Regions from separate parts of the Bacillus methanolicus genome, predicted to be linked through region 4. Evidence: riboswitches for the same ligand, from Rfam matches in the RefSeq annotation. Region 4 holds a riboswitch; each other region holds the start of a gene.
What was found. Region 4 has a riboswitch for thiamine pyrophosphate ahead of thiM (hydroxyethylthiazole kinase). Riboswitches for the same ligand answer to the same signal wherever they lie in the genome.

Region 1 (4,919 bases), on a different contig from region 4:
CAAACTGATAAGGACCAATTTTTAACATGTTAACCGCCTCCCACAAAATGAACAATTTCTATTTTATCGCCATCTGACAAATATGCTTCTGCATGTGCACTTTTCTCAAGAATTTCCCGATTCAGTTCAACAATGGCTCCTTTGTCTTGCAAGTTGAAGTGAGCCAACAAATCCTGAATCGTACGTACTTCATTAGACAGTTCGACTACATCTCCGTTTATAATGAGCTTCATTTTGTCACCTCGCTATCAGCGTTTTTGAAAACCGGTCTACCCGAAACGGCTGCAACGTCTCTTCCTGCCGATCGCCTTCGATCAGCTCTGTCATCCACTGTCCTGTGATCGGGCTAAGCAATATTCCGTTGCGAAAATGGCCCGCAGCAATAAATAGCCCTTCAATTTCAGGATGCTTGCCCATATAAGGCAATCCATCAGGAGTTTGGGGACGAAGGCCTGTCCAAGCTTTTTCCCATTCGCCCTCTACAATGTTCGGTAATATCGTTTCTGCCTTTGTTAAAAGGTCTCGAATTCCTTTTAGAGTCACCTTTTTATCGTATTGTCCTTCTGCCATAGTAGCGCCAACGATAAGACGGCCCCGTTGTTTTGGCACAATGTAGCATCCTTCCGAAATAACGGTAGCAGTAATCGGTGCTGCCGGATACAGTAAAGAAAAACATTCCCCTTTCACAGGATATAACGGAAGATGAAGACCGGTTTGCTGCAGCAAGGTTCCTGACCAGACACCTGATGCCACTACTACCGTATCACTGTAAAAATTACCGCCATTCGTTTCAACGCCAATAATCCGGTCTTTTTGAATAATGATTCCTGTTGTTGTTGTGTACTCTCGTAAACTCACACCTAAAATGGAGGCTGCCCTCGCAAAAGCAGAAGTTAATTCCGGAGCAAGCACATGTCCATCATCCGGCAGATACATAGCGCCTATAAGATCACGGGAAAGGTTCGGTTCTCTTTCAAGCAGCTCTGCATCAGACAACCATTCGGCTCTTTGTCCTTGCTTCTGGTAGAATGATTTGAGTCTCTTTAACTCGTTTCCTTCGTCTTCTGATCTAGCTACCTTTAATAACCCTTTATTTACTAGATGAACATCAATACCGGAACATTCTTTTAATTCCTCTGCTATGGCAGGAAACAGACTTCTGCTCTTTTGCGCCATGTCATAAAAAGGACCGGCTTCTGTTATTTCCGCCTGTGCACCAAGCATTCCCGCTGCCGCGCTTGATGCCTCGCATCCAATCCGGTCTTTTTCGACTAACAGGACCTTTCGTTTCTTTTTTGCCAAATGAAAGGCTATTGAACTGCCAATCACTCCGCCTCCGACAATAATAACGTCATAACTGGTTGTCATTTGAAACCCTCTTTCCATTTACAAACGTATATAATTCTTTTATTGCTTCTAACGGTGAATGAGCTTCCCATATTAATGACATGACGGCAATGCCGGCCGCACCTGTCGACAAAACTTCTTTCGCATTATTAGGTACTATACCTCCTATCGCGATTACCGGAATTGCCACCTCCTTTACTATTTGCCGCAATGAACCTAGACCTCTTGGGGCCAATCCAGGCTTTGAAGAAGTGGAGAAAATATGTCCGTACAAAAGGTAATCTGCTCCCTGCTCTTCAGCTTCAACAGCTTCTTGTATCGAGTGAACCGATTTCCCGATGCGCAATTCCGGAAAACTCGTTTTAACAAGTTGTACATCAAGGCTTTGGTATGTTAGTTGAACACCCTGTGCATGAACTGCTCTTGCAACGTCTGCACGGTCATTTACAACTACTTTTCCGGACGGGATTCCTTGATCGATCATTGCCTTAATGATGGTATAGACCTCTTTGGCTGTTGCAGTTTTTTCGCGAATGTGAATGGCGGTAACATACGGATGAATCTCAGAAGCTATCTTCACAAACTGATCGGTTTTCTGTATACCGTTCGAAATGACATGAATTTCTTTTTCCATCGTCCACACCTGCCCTTGGACGTAAACTTGGCAAAACAAAAACCACTCTCCAGCATAAAGAGTGGTTAAAGTACATAAAAATACCCTAGTCTAAAAAATAGTCTCCACTTCCCTACGCTGGTATAATCCAGATCAGGTTCAAAGGGTTTAGAACCGAAGTTCAATCTCAGCCTTTAAAAGGCTCCCCTAGTGTTGCGAATTATTTAATTTATTAAAATTTTAACACGAATCCGAAAAAGTGGAAACATTTTTTTAGGCTTGTTTGCGTTGGAATTGCCTTCCATCTTCAATGACGGTTAATTTTTTTTGAGGTTCATTTGATTTAAAGGATAAGATAATTACCATTGCCATCACGCACAGGGCGCCAAATGCTTGAAACACTCCAAAAGAAACATGAAGCCATATAATTGCTGAAATAACAGCGACGAGCGGTTCTGTGCAGCTTAGTAGACTTGTTTCTTTCGGGGTAATAAAACGAAGGCTTTCCAAATAAAGAAAAAATGCAATCAACGTTCCAAAAATAATGACAAAGCTAATGAGTGAAAGTGTATGTATAGACCAATCTTGAATTTCTATTTTCCAAGGGGGATGAATAAAACTCAATCCAATTCCTCCTATAATCATTCCCCATCCAACAACGACTATTGAACCCCATTTTTTTAGTAATCGAACGGGATATATTGTATAAAAAGCAAGGGCTATACCGGACAATATTCCCCATGCGACAGAGATATTGGAAACGGCGAAATTCTTAATTGAACCGTTCGTTAACAAAAGGAAAGTTCCTAAAAGTGCTAATAGAATTGCTGTTAGGTCAATACGACCAGGAAATACACGATGTCTCAAAATAAAATAGACAGTTATAAATATCGGAGCTAAGTATTGAAGTAATGTAGCAACCGCAGAGTTTCCTGTTTCGATCGAAGCGAAATATGTATACTGGACTCCTAACAATCCAAGAATTCCAAATAGTAATAACTGGAGTCGTGTCTTTCGATCTTTCCAAATCGCCCATACCTTTTCTTTATCTTTACTTAACAGACCTATTGCAATTAATGCTACACCCGAGAATAACAGCCGTATTGTCACTAGCCACCCAATCGGAACACCATAATTTTGAAAAAGCTGCTGGGCCGCGGTACCTGATAATCCCCATAATGTAGCTCCAAAAGTTACCATTAAAATACCTTTGTAACGATCTTGTCCTATGAAATTTCCCACATCTGTTCCCCCTCTTGGCTGATCCTATTTATATTGTACATTATATTGTGAGAATAATATAAACCTTTTATCGAATTCACAAAGAACACATCTTGTTTCTGCCGGGGGATTCGTTATATAGAAACCGGGACAAGTCTCGGATATTTTTTAGCGGAATGATGGTGATGGAAAGCTCATAAATGTGATCGACGGCTCATAAACGAAAATGAAGGCTCATTTTTTGGAATAAAAGCTCATATATTCGAATGAAGGCTCATATTTCAAAATAAAGACTCATTTATCTAAATAAAAGCTCATTTATCAAATTAAAGGCTGATATGAACGAAACTTTCAAGTCCCCCACAAAATTTCTTTAATCTTTATGTTTTTGGCCGACTTTAAGTAAAGAAGCGCTTTTTTGGCTTCTTTTAGGGAGTTAGCTTGGATAAGCTAGAGATGTTCCTTTTTCAGCTTGACTACCCTACCTCAATTCAAAGATTGACTGTCAAGTGCTTTCCTTGACGGTCGATCTTTGAATTGAGACGATATCAAAAGCTGAAAAGGGATGAATTTCCTCCTTTCTTTTTCATTCAGATTGGGCTAAGCGCACGGCACGAAGGCAAAAATCTCTCTACAACGGTAAGCATTCTGATATCCGTGGGTTCTCACATTTTATCTTTCCGTACTAAGGAGCTTCCACTAACTCATATCGTGCGTTAGTCTAATAGAGACATGGCACAAGCCTTTATCGTGGGTTCTCCTTACCGGATGTTTCCTTTGCCTCCGAGCCCTATTCTCAGTTTTTCTTTTATCCTTGATTCATAAAGCTAAATGTAGACCAGTTTTCAATAACCCTTCGATTAACTCGTTAATTTGGCTTGCAATCGATCGATTTCTTGAGTGATCGCCCAAATAAATCCTGCTAATTCTCGTGCAATGGCTGTCATCGCTTTTCCACTTGATTTTCCTCGTGCTAGTAGACGAAAATACTTTTTGTGAAGCCGATTTTGTGCCTTCCATGGCATGTCTAAAACACCGGGTGGTTGTCCCATTTGTCTTTTCTTTAATTTTCCCTTTACAGCTGGTTGATATCGATAACTCCATGCAGCTTCCACTAATAGGCGACGCACATGACGATTCCCTGTCTTGGTGATCTTCCCTTGTTTTCTAACTTCACCACTAGAACTTTCACTTGGAACCAGTCCCGCATATGCCATTAACTGCTTGGGTGACGCAAACCTTTCAAATGATCCAATTTCTGCGACTAGACTCGTAGCTGTAATCACGGCTACCCCTCTTAACGTTTGAAGGGCCTGAATCATCGGTGCATGGAAACCTTCAGTAGCCTGCCGTTCAATTTCCTCTTCAAGCCGTTTCAATCGCTGCTCAATCTCATGGAGTTGATACATATATTCTTGGTAGACAATTCTGGATGGAGTATGATCAAACTTTAGGGTATTCAACCAATTTCTATACGGTACTGTCCACTTTTTAACCCCTTTAGGAGGTCTAATATCGTGGCGCAAAAGAAATTTTGTCAATCGATGCTTTGCCCTTAACTCATCCTCTTTCGTATCTTCACGGGCTCGGACTAAATCTCGAAGCGCTTCATCTTCTTGGGTTGGTACATACACGGATGTTAGCTCTCCCGCACGGAAAAGCTGTGCGAGCCGTATAGCATCCCTCCGATCTGTTTTCACGCGCTCGCCAGGTTTTTTTGGAATCAAGGTAGGTGCAA
Region 2 (4,919 bases), on a different contig from region 4:
GATCATCGCCGCACCAATCGCTGATGTAATATGATCATATCCCGGTGCTATATCTGTTGTTAAAGGTCCCAATGTGTAGAATGGAGCTTCTTTGCAAATTTCCATTTGCTTATCCACATTCTCTTTTATAAGATGCATCGGTACATGTCCCGGGCCTTCAATCATTACTTGGACATCATGCTTCCACGCTATTTCAGTAAGCTCGCCTAACGTTTGAAGTTCTGCAAATTGCGCTTCATCATTTGCATCGGCAATTGAACCCGGTCTTAGACCATCTCCTAATGAGACGGAAATGTCGTACGCTTTTAAAATCTCACAAATCTCCTCAAAGTGAGTATACAAGAAATTTTCCTCGTGATGTGCCAAGCACCATTGAGCCATAATCGATCCTCCGCGGGAAACAATCCCGGTTGTCCGTTTTGCAGTCAGAGGAATATAGCGAAGTAAAACTCCGGCATGTATCGTAAAGTAGTCAACACCTTGCTCCGCCTGCTCAATTAATGTGTCCCGGTAAACTTCCCATGTCAGATCTTCGGCCACGCCTTTCACTTTTTCAAGTGCTTGATAAATTGGCACTGTTCCGACTGGAACCGGAGAGTTTCGAATAATCCATTCCCTTGTTGTATGTATGTTTTTTCCTGTCGATAAATCCATGATCGTATCGGCACCCCAGCGGACGGCCCAAGTCATTTTTTCAACTTCTTCTGAAATTGACGAGGATACAGCCGAATTCCCAATATTCGCATTAATTTTCACATGAAAATTGCGCCCAATAATCATTGGCTCGGCCTCAGGATGATTAATATTTGCCGGAATGATTGCTCTTCCCCTAGCTACCTCACTGCGGACAAATTCAGGATCGAGCTGTTCTCTGATCGCAATGAACTCCATCTCAGGGGTAATGATTCCCTTTTTTGCATAATGCATTTGCGTGACATTGCGCCCTTTTTTCGCTCTCAGCGGACGGTTGTTCGTATTTGGAAAAACCTCGATCTTCCGGTTTGCTTCTTCTTCGCTGCGGTAGCCATTGTCCTCAGGCTTAACAGATCTGCCTTGATATTCCTCAACATCTCCTCTTTCCAAAATCCACTTTCTGCGAAGCTTTGGAAGCCCTTTTTTCAAATCAACCTCATAATTCGGATCAGTGTATGGACCACTTGTATCATACACACGCACAGGCTTATTTTCCTCTTTTCCAAACATGGATTCTGTCGGGCTGAGCGAGATTTCCCGCATCGGGACCTGAATATCAGGTCTTGATCCTTCCACATACACTTTTTTGCTTCCCGGAAAAGTATACATCATTTGAGTAAAATCGTTTGTCATATAATAGTTCCTCCTCAAAATTGAATATTTATTTGATACATGCGGCTTTAAAGAGCTGATATGGTGCAAATTTGTCTAAATATTCAAATCCTGTTATGAAAAGATGTCTTTTCAAGTAACTTCTCTTTTGCCGCAGTATTTCTCAAAAAAACAGTCAGAATGACATAACCGATAAAAGCACCTGATAAGGAGCTGACCATAAACGAAGGAATGAATCCAAATATTGTTGCTTCTTTTCCCAGTAAAAGGACTGCAATCGGATATGAAGCAAGAGCACCCAACAAACCTGTTCCGGTGACTTCACCAACAAAAGCCATAGATGTCTTTTTCGTCTTTGAAAATAAATATGCTGCCAAAAAGGCCCCGATCATACTCCCCGGAAACGCAAAAACGGAGCCGGTTCCCATTAGATTTCTTAAAATGGATACGCAAAGCGCCTGAGCCACTGCGTAATACGGACCTAATAAAACTGCTGACAAAACATTAATAAAATGCTGCATTGGAAAAACTTTGGCAAATCCTATCGGGATAAAAAACATGTGGCTTGTCAGTGTACCAATCGTAATCATCATGGCAGTTAACGTAAGCTTCTGTGTTTTTTTCACAAAAAAATCCCTCCAATGTTCAGGCACTGGGGGATAGGGAATACCATGCAAATATTCATTATCGCCGGAGTCAAAAAAAGCAGACTCCAACGGAAGGAATCTGCTTTTGTATGACTAAGTCAATACACTTCCCTACGCTGGTACTAACCAGATCAGGTAAAAGGGTCAAAGATTCGGATCTTTATCTCAGCCGGCCATTCTCCGGCACCCCTAGTGCCAATTATATTATTGTCATAGTTTAATATATCACAGTCATTGATGATTGCAAGGACTTTTTTGATTTTTTTCTCCCTTTCGAAAATTCTATTTAATTAAGAGAAGACAAAAAAGAGGCTGACCCTTTATGGGTCTGGCCCCTCCGACAATGACAATATGTAGAATGTTTTTTAGTGAGGGGGCTGATCCTTTGCTTCTGAATCAGCCCCCCCTTTGATAATAACTCTTGAATATTAAAAATCGGGATAACAGGATTCGAACCTGCGACCCCTAGCACCCCATGCTAGTGCTCTACCAAGCTGAGCTATATCCCGACGGCACATATATTTTACTATATTCACTCGGTATGTGCCAATATCCTTTTTCTACACCATTCTTCAAAAAACGATGAACAAATTATTAATCAAACGTTTGATTAATTTTCGAAAGAGTGCATGAATATCATACATTTTTCCCGGGAAATAGATGCGGAAATTGTCAAATGCTGCTAAGCTCATTTCGACAAAAACAGTGCCGACCAGAAGACCGATCTTAATCTGCTAAAAATTAAAAAGAGGCTATCTCAAAAGCCTAGGGTCAGACCCTATACCACAATATATAGGACATAATGTTGGATAAATGTGCTATATATCGATAAATGCACATGAGGTCTGACCCTTATAAGACAGCCTCTACAGAATTATAGCTTTTGCAATTCTTGATTTAATAATTTATTGACCAACGGCGGATTGGCTTGTCCTTTTGTCGCTTTCATTACCTGGCCGACAAGGAAGCCGATCGCTTTACCCTTCCCATTTTTAAAGTCTTGTACTGATTGTGGGTTCGCCTCAATGACTTCTGCAATAATTTTTAGAAGCGCTCCTTCGTCGGAAATCTGAACAAGTCCTTTTTCTTTGACAATTTGCTCTGCATCTCCGCCATTTTCAATTAACTCTTTAAATACTGTTTTGGCGATTTTCGAAGAAATTGTGCCATTTTCGATCAGCTTAATCATGCCCGCGAGGCTTTCAGGCGTTAAAGACACTTCGTGAAGCTCTTTTTGTTCCGCATTTAAGTAAGCAGACACCTCTCCCATCATCCAGTTGGATGCTTGTTTTGGATCTGCACCGGCTTTGACAGTCGCCTCAAAGAAGTCAGCCATTTCTTTTGTTACTGTTAAAACAGCAGCATCATAAGCAGGCAGTCCAAGTTCTTCGATGTAGCGTTTTTTCCGCTGATCAGGCAGCTCAGGAATTTCTGCTCTTACGCGTTCTTTCCACTCTTCATCAATATACAATTCCACAAGATCAGGCTCCGGGAAGTAGCGATAGTCATCCGAACCTTCTTTCACACGCATTAAAATCGTCGTATTTGTCGCTTCATCATACCGGCGCGTTTCCTGCTGAATCGTTCCGCCTGCAAGCACCACTTCCCGCTGGCGTTTTTCTTCATACTCCAAACCCTTTCGGACGAAATTAAAAGAGTTTAAGTTTTTCAACTCGGTTTTTGTTCCGAATTCTTTTTGGCCAACCGGGCGGATTGATATATTTGCATCACAGCGTAGGGAACCCTCTTCCATTTTACAATCAGACACACCCGTATATTGGATGATTGATTTTAATTTTTCAAGATAGGCATACGCTTCGTCAGGAGTACGGATATCCGGCTCCGAAACAATTTCAATTAACGGCGTGCCCTGGCGATTTAAATCTACAAGGGAATAGCCGTTTTCGTGGTTTAATTTCCCTGCATCTTCCTCTAAATGTAGGCGGGTAATTCCAATTTTTTTCTTTTTCCCGTCCACTTCGATTTCAATCCAGCCGTTTTTGCCGATCGGCTTATCGAATTGGGAAATCTGATATGCCTTCGGATTATCCGGATAAAAATAGTTTTTGCGGTCAAACTTCGTTTCTGTTGCCACTTCACAGTTTAGTGCCATGGCCGCTTTCATCGCATACTCGACAGCCTTTTTATTCAAAACAGGCAGTACGCCCGGATATCCGAGTTCAATAACAGAAGTATTTGTGTTAGGTTCAGCGCCAAATTGGTTCGGGCTTGCCGAAAAGATTTTGGAATCAGTTTTTAATTCTACGTGTACTTCAAGGCCTATCACTGTTTCAAATTTCATTCTTCTCACCCCTTACAACTGTGGTTTTTGTTTATGAAAATCAGTTGCCTGTTCGAACGCATGGGCAACACGATATACGGTGCTTTCATCAAAATGTTTGCCGATAATTTGCAGGCCAAGCGGCAAGCCATTTGCAAAGCCGCAAGGAATAGAGATTGCCGGAACACCTGCAAGATTGACAGGAATCGTTAAAATATCGTTTGCATACATCGTTAACGGATCATCCACTTGTTCCCCGATTTTAAAGGCCGGTGTCGGAGTAGTCGGTCCGATAATTACATCATATTTTTCAAAGACATCTTCAAAGTCTTTTTTAATAAGCGTACGCACTTTTTGCGCTTTTTTGTAATAAGCATCATAATATCCCGAACTTAAAGCAAACGTACCGAGCATGATTCGCCGCTTGACTTCATCGCCAAAGCCTTCAGCACGAGTCTTTTTGTACATATCAATCAAGTTCTCCGCATTTGGAGTCCGGTATCCGTAACGGACGCCGTCAAATCGAGCAAGGTTGGCGGATGCTTCTGAAGAAGAAAGCAAATAATAAGTAGCCAGTGCATATTTTGAATGCGGAAGGGAAACTTCTTCCCATACAGCGCCTAATTTTTCAAGCACCTTTAACGCATCAAGGACAGACTGGCGTACTTCCTCTCGCACCCCTTCTC
Region 3 (4,919 bases), 1.4 Mb from region 4:
ATTGGTGTTCGGCGTCCAATCGAGCACAACCGACACTTTTTCAAGTGATTTTTCTTTTTTGTCTGTTGTTGCAGTGTTCTTGTCTGATGATGAATCATTCTTGTCAGTACCGCAGCCCGTTAAGAGCATGGCTGAAAAAAGCAATGCGAGCCATTTTTTCATTACTGTTTCCTCCCTCTATATACTTTAAAATTCTCCCGAATACTCACGTTTTCTCTAAATTTCATTAACACCTAATAGTTGATCCACCGAAAATCATGGTTATAAATTGAATTTATTTAAATTTCTTACAGATGGGGGGCCATCCTACCAACCAAACTGGTATTGTTTGGTAATAACAGTTATGACCGTGCGCAAAATCTCCACTCATCTCACGGTCGCTAACCCTCCCATGTATCACCGGATTGGGATCCATACATTCCTTCGTCCTGCGTATCCATGAGGTGGAGGTCGGATAAGCTCCTCAGCTGGGTCATAAGCCCGTATGGTAAAAATAAACTCCGACTCGGCACTATTGGTGTTTGTCTTTAGAAATACTTGAAGTATTCGATAGTAATTTGATTAACAAATTGGTTAATAAATCGGTTTAAGCAACTTGTAATGTAATTTGAGGCAAGCCTTGCAATAATTTTGAACCATCAAATTCACACTGTTTTTGACCAATGACAAATAAGACACGTAATAGCTTACAACACAAAGCGATGAGAGACTGTTGCTTTTTTAAAGGCCTTTCAGATCGTTTTGTATAGTATTGATGTAAAGCTTTAAAAGTTGGATTATGGGCAACGAGTGGCCGAATCGCTAGGTACAGAGCTTTACGCAGCCTGCTTCGTCCCCGTTTCGTTATTCTGGTTTGTCCTTTAAATTTTCCAGAACTATGCTCACGTAATGAAAGGCCTGCCAGATTAACTAATTGCTGAGGGTGACTGTACTTTGTGAGATCACCCACTTCAGCGAAGAATAGAGCGACTGTTGTAACACCTAACCCAGAAATATTCATCATTTGCTTAGCACCTGGGATCGTTTCTACAAGAGCTTCTAGCTCCTGATCCAACTCTTCCAACTGCGTTTGATAAAGCTCATATTGGTCAATCAGATATTCCATTTCACGTTTGGCAAACTGAATCCCGATTTGAATTCCAATGCTCTTTTTGGCCGTTTCCACTAGTTTCGTTGCTCGCTTCATTCCAACTCCTCGTTGTACAAATGGCTTCCACTTTGAGAGAATCTCTTCAGGTGTCATTTCTTTAATTTGAGAAGGAAATGGAAACAGTTTTAGCGTGCAAAGAGCTGCTTTTCCTTCCCAATCCCCGAAAACATCGAAAAACTCCGGAAAATAACGTTGAATCAAATTTTGAATACGTCCTTCTGTGATGGCAAGCTGTTGAGTGAGCTGATCTCTTATTTTGACGCCTTCTCTTAGTTCCGCGTAAATGCCGTCTAAGAGATTTGGTACGGAGTATCGGCCGTCTTTAATCAGCTGTGCAATCACTCTGGCGTCTTTTGTATCGTTTTTTGTTGGAGAGTTGTCATCAAGCTCTTTGCTTTTCTTTACATGCATCGGATTGACTAGCACAAAGTCATAGCCCTTTGCGGTAAGGAAATAAGCGAGATTTAACCAGTAGGGCCCGGTTGGTTCAACCCCAAAAATCACATGGTTCTTATCATTTTCTTTTTGGTGTCGATTCACCCAATCTAAAAGCATTTGGAAACCATGTATGCGATTTTCAAAGATCAAGCGTTTTCCAAATTCAATTCCTCGATCGTCTTGTGCCCGTGCCACGTGTTTGTCTTTGGCAATATCAATGCCGATTATTAATGTTGATGGTGTGATTTGCGAGATTTTTCGATTTTGAGTATAATTCATTATTGAGTCCTCCTTGGTAACTTATTAATTCGGGGTCAATGCATTGACACCCTGTACTATACCAAGAGGGCTCTTTTTGTTTCAAACCTCAAATTTCTTCATTACAGGAATGCTCCTTATGTAATTTAGAATTCGCAAGCCCGGGAACAAATGAAATGCGCCCAGGTCAGAACCTGAGCGCCTAGACGAACAATGTTCCCTCCGCTGGTCTGAACCAGTTCAGGTTCTAAGGGTCATCATCTTTCGGATGAAATCTCAACCGGCAACACCGGTTCCCCTACATTCTTGCTATGAAATTATCAATTCCTCATCTATTATAGCAGATTAGATAATTAATATAATAATTTTCTAATAAATTTGATCGGGGTCTGGCCCGTATTAAGATATCTCGAATCTGGCAGGCATCGGCCGGACAGAGTTCAAATCCCTCTTTTAGAGTTAACACCTAATGGCAGCTGCTGAAAATTGATAAATTTTTTGTGTCTACCGCGTCCTAACCCCAAACTTTTGGTAGAGCAACGTTAAATTATATTCCAGTGATCGTTGGCTCATCGATAAAGAATTAGCCATTTCTCTTGTACTTTTACCCTTTGCCAGTTCCGCCAATATGTCTTCTTCTGTTTTCGTCAGGATTACTGTATCTTGAGAATTGGTGCCGCCGGAAACGAAGCCCGGCCTTCTTAGTTCTCTTACAAGCGAAAGCGGCAAGATAACCTGTTGACGCAGGGCGCATCTTATTCCTATCACAAGTTCTTCTCTTGAAGAAGTTTTGGATAAAAAACCGGAAACTCCGGCTTCAACCAATAAATTAAAATGTGGTTTAATATCAAAACCGGTGTAAATTAATACAATTAAATCTTGATTATACGCTAAAGCTTTTTTTGTTAGTTCAAGCCCGTTCAAGTGCGGCATATACAAATCAAACAGCAATATATCATAATGTTGCAGCTTAATTTTATTTAATGCGTTCAAAGAACTGTTTTCTATTGAAATGTTAAAATCGGGTTCCTGCTCCAATAGCATTTTTGTACCTTCCAATATAGATAAATGGTCATCGACTATCAAAATATTTATCATCGTAAAAACCTCTCAAATTTTTTTATCTCCAATGCCGGTACATGGAATTTGCATAGTAACTTTTAATCCGCAATTCGGTTTTGAATAAAACTCTACATTGCCTGAAAGGCTCTGAACGCGTTGCTTAATGCTTGTTAATCCCATGTTGTTAAAGGACGGTTTTAACTTATCCAGTTCAAAGCCCACACCGTCATCAGAATATTCAAACATCATTTTGTCTTCCCGGGCACTAATATGAAGGTGAATTTTTGAAGCCTTGGAATGTTTTGTCGCATTGTTGATCAATTCCTGTACGATTCGATAAATTCCGATCGTTTGTTCCTCATTTAATTGAAGACTGGAAGTATTGTCTGTTGAAAAATAAATTTTAAAAGTTGAAGAAACTTGGGTATATTCAAATAAATTTTCCAATGCCCGCTCTAAACCCAATTCCCTTAGCAACGGTGGCCGAAGTTCATTACATGTCATCCGGATTTGGTGAATGGTGTCCAGCAGTCCTTGTTCAATTCCTTTAAGCAGTGCTTTTATTTCGTTGTCAAATTCATGGCGATGAAGCAATGATTCCATTCTTCTGTACAAATCAATTTGATCCTGCAGGACTGTATCATGCAAATCACTTGATAAATGGAGCCGTTCTTTTTCGGAAAGATTGAACAAGAGCCGCAAGATCCAAAGCGGTGTTTGGCTGCTTTGCATGGCAGCTTCCAATTGATTCATTAGATTCTCGATTACATCCAAGCTCTCAAATACCATATTGGCGTAGTAAACGATTGTTTCCAGCCAAATGGAATCCATTTCCTCTTCTATAGATTGTGCATTGAGAATGAGGATGTAGGCATGGCTGGTCCGCTCTCCTACTTTTATTAGAACCTTATCGTTAACGTTTACGATCTTGCCAACCGGAAAATTTTGCAAATCGGGTTGAAATTCAAGAAAATGAGCTTCTTCGATTATCTGATTTTCTTTATTAAATTGTAAGATCGCCGGCTGGGAATCTGGCAAAACTGTATTTATTTCATGGATTAATCTTTCTTTGAGATCTGATACTTTCATTACCGAAGACAAGTCTTGGGAAAAATTTTTCAAACTGTTTTGCAATAATTTATATCGATCCTTTCTATTTTGAAGCTCTATCTCCATATTTTTTCTTTCGGTAATATCCCGGACCGTAACGACTGTAAGATTATCTTGACTTTCTACAGGCATCGTCCGACACTCAAAATATTTAATATGGCCGGAGCGGGTAATTATCCTGTACTCACTCTTGGAAGGCTGTTGGGTCAAGATAACATTCCTATGTCTTTCCATTAAATTTTCTCTTTCATCAGGTTGTACAATATCAAATATGTCTTTCAATTCCTCAGGACTGTATCCGGTAGTTTTTTTAAAAGAAGGTGTCGAAAACCGTACAAGACGATTTTGGTCAATGATCATAATGATATCCAATGCGTGTTTGTAAATCGTTTCAAACTCCCAATTGGATTGGACTTTGTTTTCCATCGTTATCATCATTTTCCATAAAATGTTAGCAATTAAACATTTCCTATATATTGATAATACATGAAAAATGTACCAATTAACCGATATTTTTTGCGTAATGGCCAAAAAGACCGCTATTTTATCTCCACTACAAATGAGAACGCCCTGACTTTTCCATTTTGCTTGAACTCAGCCCATATCTTATAAATGCCTGGCTTTTCAAACTGTGTTTCAAAAACCGTATCCTTGTCATTTGCCGGATGCACATGAAGGAAATTCTGGGCATTTTCATCAAGAATGACCACGTGACCCATCGCTCCCAGATAAGGGGTCAAATTTGTTTTATCAAGATCAAAGGTTAACGTTACCGGTTCATTTGCCTTAAAAGAACTCATAGTTAGTTTTACGTTTTCGCCGTCTACATTCTTGCTTAATGTTTCGTCCGGCTGAAGGCCACGGCTATGGGTTGACATTCCGGGATTTCCAACGATAAATG
Region 4 (4,919 bases):
CACCGGCTGCGACAACTTGTGCGGCATTCTTGGCATTTATACCGCCAATCCCGACTGCCGGGATGTCGATTCGCTTCTCTCGAAGTAAACGGAGCATGGCGGTGCCCTGTACTTGTTTAGCATCTTTTTTTGTTTCTGTCGGGAAGATAGGGCCAATGCCGACATAATCAGCGCCCGCTTGAATTGCAGCCTGCACTTCTTCGAGATTGTGAGCGGAGACGCCGAGGATTTTATTGCCGATTTTTTGCCGGACAGAATCTGCGGATTCATCCTCCTGGCCAATATGGACCCCATCGGCATCCAATTCAATTGCCAGGCCGACATCGTCATTTACAATAAATGGCACACCGTGTTTTTTGCAAATGCTTTGAACTTTCTTGGCAAAATCTTTTTTCTGTTCTCCGGTCAAAGCTCCGTTTCCTTTTTCGCGGAACTGAAACAAAGTCGCCCCTCCCCGAAGGGCTTCCGTTACAACTTCAAGAGGATCTTTTAGACAATTGTTGCTCCCCATTATAAAATAAACTTTTAACAGCTCCCGCATATTCTCTTTTGAAATTCCAGCCATGATATCACCTTTTTTCAGATACTAGTTTTTGCCGGTAAGCCCAGTGATTTGTCGGCCCGTGTCCTAGTCCGATTCCCAGTTGATTTTCAATTGCGGCAGCGATAAAATCTTTTGCTGTTTGGACTGCATTTTGTACCGTATTTCCCTTAGCCAGTTCAGCAGCAATCGCTGCAGCAAACGTACAGCCGGTTCCATGTGTGTTCTTAGTTTCAATTTTTTTGCTTTTAAAATAGTAAAACTCCCGACCGTCATATAACACATCAACCGCTTCACTCGCGTTTTCGTGTCCGCCTTTAATGACAACATTTCTGGCTCCCAGTTCAAAAATATACTTCGCTGCCTCAAAGCGGTCTTCAATCGTTTCAATTTTGATTCCTGTTATTGCTTCTGCTTCCGGAATATTTGGGGTAACAACTTCCGCAAGCGGGAGCAAGCGATTTTTCAAAGCGCTGATCGCTTCATTTTGCAATAACGGTGCTCCTCCTTTTGCTATCATAACCGGATCGACAACAACATTTTTCCAGCCGAATTTTTTGATTTTGCCGGCAACAGCCTCAATGATTTCACTGTTGAACAGCATGCCTGTTTTCACTGCATCGGCGCCAAGATCTGTACCTATCGATTCGATCTGTTGTTCAACAGCCTGAACGGAAAGCGGGTAAACACCTTGAACCCCTAAAGTGTTCTGGGCCGTAACAGCTGTTATGGCAGACATGCCAAAAACTTCTAGTTCCTGAAAAGTTTTTAAATCGGCTTGGATCCCGGCTCCGCCTCCGCTGTCCGAACCGGCAATCGTTAAAGCTTTGTGTACTTTTTTCATAGATTCTGGCCTCCTTTACACTCGTTCAACCGAAGCTAAGTTTCTTATATCATCAGATGAAAGTTTGGCTAACTGGTTTAAAAATTCAATTTGAAAACTGCATGGTCCTTTGTCAGATGTTTTATCAGCCGCGATTTCAGCTGCCACTCCATAGCAGGCTAATGCAGCGGCAGAAGCTTCTAATAGGTTTTTTTCTACGGCAGAAAAGGCGCCGATAATTGAAGTCAGCAGACACCCTGTACCAGTAACCTTAGTTAAAATTGGATGTCCGTTACGGATGAGGTATGTCGTTTCACCGTCGGAAGCTACATCCTCCTTTCCTGTAACAGCAATGGTTGTTCCCAATTGTCTGGCAGCTTTTTTGGTCAGTTCGATAACATCTCCATTGCCTTCCCCTGCATCAACGCCTTTAATAAACCAGTTTTCACCGATCACATTTGCAACTTCTGCAGCGTTGCCCCTGATGACGGAAATTTTGAGATCATTGACAATTTTCTTCGCTACAGCTGTCCTGTAAGGGGTAGCTCCCGCTCCGACAGGATCTAAAATGACTGGAACGCCTTTTTCATTTGCCGCCTTTCCGGCGAACATCATTGCCTCGACGGTCTTAGGATTCAGCGTGCCGATATTTAAAACAAGTGCTCCTGCTATGTTCGCAATATCCGAAACTTCTTCTTTTGCGGCTGCCATGAACGGGGAAGCTCCTAATGCCAACAAGCCGTTCGCAGTAAAATTCGCGACGACAATATTCGTTATGTTATGTACGAGCGGATTCGCTTTTCTCACTTTCTCAAGTGAAGCAGCAATGGTTTCAGTATTCATCTTGATCAAGCACCCTTTCTAGCAAGTTAGAGGAAAATCACCTGATGAGCCGCCAGCAAATAATATGAACAATCCGTTTTGAGTTTTTGAATTTCTTATTTTGCTTTTTTCCTATACGTTTTGCAAATGGAAGATTGCCTCTAATAGCGAAAAAGACACTCTGCGTAAGCAAAGTGTCTCTAAATAGACTGATAGGATCATGTAAAATTTACAGCCGAAAATATCCTCAGCACTTTTCCCTACGCTGGCATTATCCAACAGGTTCAAACGGTCTGCGACGGAATAGCCGCACTCTCAGCCTGCTTCCGCGGGCTCCCGTAAACTATTCAATTTAATTCTAAGTCTACTCCTCCACCCTCAAAAATGCAAGTAAAGGAATAGGCGGGAGGAAAGGATATGAGGGGTCTGGCCCTCGATACGTTAACGCGGTGAAGCGGTGAGGGTCTGGCCCGCACCACGTTAATGCGGTGAAGCGGTGAGGGTCTGGCCCGCACCACGTTAATGCGGTGAAGCAGTGAGGGAGCCTGGCCACTATTTGTTTAGTTTGTATCGGTTTATTGGCCGGCCAATGCCGCCGTATTGGAAATCGATTTGGACATGCCCGCATTTTTCAAGGTAATCGAGATAGCGTCTCGCCGTTACTCTGGCGATCCCCACCCCTTCAGCGACTTCCTCTGCTGAAATCGGCACTTTTGTTTCCGCCAGGAATTTCGAAATCTTTGTAAGCGTCAAGGCATTCAACCCCTTTGGCAGATCAAAAGTATTGCCCTGTTCTTTGCGGAAAAAGAATTCATCTAGTTCCTGTTGGGAAATCCTCTCTTTTTCATCAAACTTCATTCGAAAAGACCGGTAATTTTCCAGTGCTTTTTTGATCCGTTCAAATTTAAATGGCTTCACAATATAATCAAACGCTCCGTGCTGTAAAAACGAGCGGACTGTTTCCATGTCGCTGGCTGCTGTAATCGGAATAATATCCACATTTATCCTTTCCGTCCTGATCACCTGAAGAGTCTGGAGCCCATCCTGCTGGGGCATATACACATCAATGATCACAAGCTCCGGTTTCTTCGATCGAACCAAATTTATACCCTCTAAGCCGTTTGATGCCACTCCGACCACTTTAAAGCTGTCGACTTTCTCAATAAATTGCCGATTTACTTCCTGTACCATAGGATCATCTTCTATCAACACGACTTTGATCACCCTTCTGCCCCCTTTTGTTCAGTATACATTGAAAATGTTATCGAAAATGATGTTCCCTTTCCTACCGATGACTCTAAAAGAATATCCCCTTTCCCTTTTTCAACAACCTGCTTTACTAAATATAATCCGATTCCTCGTCCGGTCTCAGACTTGGTAGAATATCCCTGGTCAAAAATAAACGGCTGGACATGTTCAGGTATGCCGCTTCCATTGTCTTCTACTAATATACATAGTAACTGATCGTTTTGCTGAATTCTTACATAAACTTCTTTATCATCATTCATCACATTTTTAAAAGAATCAAATGCATTCTCAATTAAATTCCCCAAAATTAACACAAAATCATGATGGTCCATAAATGGCGGAAACTGTTTCAAAGAACTATGGCGGTCAATTGTAACTTGAATGCCAAGTTCTTTACCGCGGCTGACTTTACTAAGCAACAAACCGGTAAGGCTGTCATCATGAATGTTTTTGCTTAAAAAACGAGTCAGCTCTTCTTGCTCCTCCGTTATTTCAAAAACATATTCGAGCGCTTTTTCCTTATTTCCCAGTTGAATTAATCCCGCTATCGTATGAAGCTTATTCATATGCTCGTGGTTTTGGACACGCAATGCGTTTACAAAAGCTTTAACCCCCGTTAATTCTTCCGCCAGTTTTTTTACTTGAGTACGGTCCTGGAAGATAGCAATCGCCCCAACTGTTTTATTATTCACCTTAATTGGAATCCTGTTGCTGACAATTGCCAAATTCCGGATCTGCAAATCTTTATTATAAATTGGCTTTTCTAATTCTATGATTTCAGGAAGACGTGTATCAGGGAGGACATCCCGTATCTTTTTCCCGACAACATCCCCATCAATTCCCAGCATCTCTTTAGCCTTTTTATTAAAAATCGTAATCGTTTCTTCCATATCAATCGCTATGATTCCTTCATGCATGGCATTAAATGTTTCGGTCCGTTCCACAAGCAGCCTGGCAATTTCATGCGGTTCAAGCTGAAACATTTGCTTTTTAATATGCCGCGCCAGAAGCCATGCACCCCATCCACCGAAAAATAATGCAAGCACACCCGTCCAGACTATTTGTTTTTTGAGTGATAACAATGTCTCAAAAAAGCTCGGGATCTTATACCCTGCAATAACCACGCCTATTTGTTCATGATCCTTGTTCATCACAGGTGTAAATGCACGGATGACCGTTCCAATTTCACCCTTTGCTTTCGACGTATAGGAATGTTCTGCAAAAGCAGGCCCTTCGTCAGCACCTTCAGATATCGTTCCGACCATTCCTTTAACCGGGTGAGTCAAACGCATCCGATCCATATTGAGTACCGTTATATAGTCTGCATTATTGATCATCCGAATTTTCTCAACAATTAAAGAAAGGGATTCTGACCGTGCACCACCCTGCGAGATATTTTCTGAAACTTCCGGAAGCTCTGCAACAGTCCTTGCTGTCAGCATGGCTTGTTCTTTTAATTCATTTTCTTCTGCTTTGATAAATTCT

Region 1: linked by a shared signal. The riboswitch ahead of tenI (thiazole tautomerase TenI) and the one ahead of thiM (hydroxyethylthiazole kinase) in region 4 are both predicted to bind thiamine pyrophosphate.
Region 2: linked by a shared signal. The riboswitch ahead of thiW (energy coupling factor transporter S component ThiW) and the one ahead of thiM (hydroxyethylthiazole kinase) in region 4 are both predicted to bind thiamine pyrophosphate.
Region 3: linked by a shared signal. The riboswitch ahead of C0966_RS07225 (IS110 family transposase) and the one ahead of thiM (hydroxyethylthiazole kinase) in region 4 are both predicted to bind thiamine pyrophosphate.

What each region holds. Positions count from the first base shown of each region.
Region 1 covers NZ_PNFF01000002.1:737,937-742,855, reverse strand. Annotated here, with positions in the region: gene C0966_RS15370 (thiazole synthase) at 1-28, opposite strand, end outside; gene thiS (sulfur carrier protein ThiS) at 30-233, opposite strand; gene thiO (glycine oxidase ThiO) at 238-1,368, opposite strand; gene tenI (thiazole tautomerase TenI) at 1,352-1,981, opposite strand; TPP riboswitch at 2,074-2,179, opposite strand; gene C0966_RS15350 (DMT family transporter) at 2,234-3,190, opposite strand; gene C0966_RS15345 (IS110 family transposase) at 4,042-4,919, opposite strand, start outside.
Region 2 covers NZ_PNFF01000002.1:912,902-917,820, reverse strand. Annotated here, with positions in the region: gene thiC (phosphomethylpyrimidine synthase ThiC) at 1-1,326, opposite strand, end outside; gene thiW (energy coupling factor transporter S component ThiW) at 1,410-1,931, opposite strand; TPP riboswitch at 2,044-2,153, opposite strand; tRNA gene C0966_RS16260 (tRNA-Pro) at 2,388-2,461, opposite strand; gene gatB (Asp-tRNA(Asn)/Glu-tRNA(Gln) amidotransferase subunit GatB) at 2,827-4,254, opposite strand; gene gatA (Asp-tRNA(Asn)/Glu-tRNA(Gln) amidotransferase subunit GatA) at 4,267-4,919, opposite strand, start outside.
Region 3 covers NZ_PNFF01000001.1:1,455,141-1,460,059, forward strand. Annotated here, with positions in the region: gene C0966_RS07220 (ABC transporter substrate-binding protein) at 1-162, opposite strand, end outside; gene C0966_RS07225 (IS110 family transposase) at 587-1,867, opposite strand; TPP riboswitch at 2,047-2,156, opposite strand; gene C0966_RS07230 (response regulator transcription factor) at 2,351-2,944, opposite strand; gene C0966_RS07235 (PAS domain-containing sensor histidine kinase) at 2,957-4,444, opposite strand; gene C0966_RS07240 (hypothetical protein) at 4,558-4,919, opposite strand, start outside.
Region 4 covers NZ_PNFF01000001.1:91,074-95,992, reverse strand. Annotated here, with positions in the region: gene thiE (thiamine phosphate synthase) at 1-565, opposite strand, end outside; gene thiD (bifunctional hydroxymethylpyrimidine kinase/phosphomethylpyrimidine kinase) at 570-1,385, opposite strand; gene thiM (hydroxyethylthiazole kinase) at 1,401-2,207, opposite strand; TPP riboswitch at 2,427-2,536, opposite strand; gene C0966_RS00365 (response regulator) at 2,739-3,410, opposite strand; gene C0966_RS00360 (ATP-binding protein) at 3,407-4,919, opposite strand, start outside.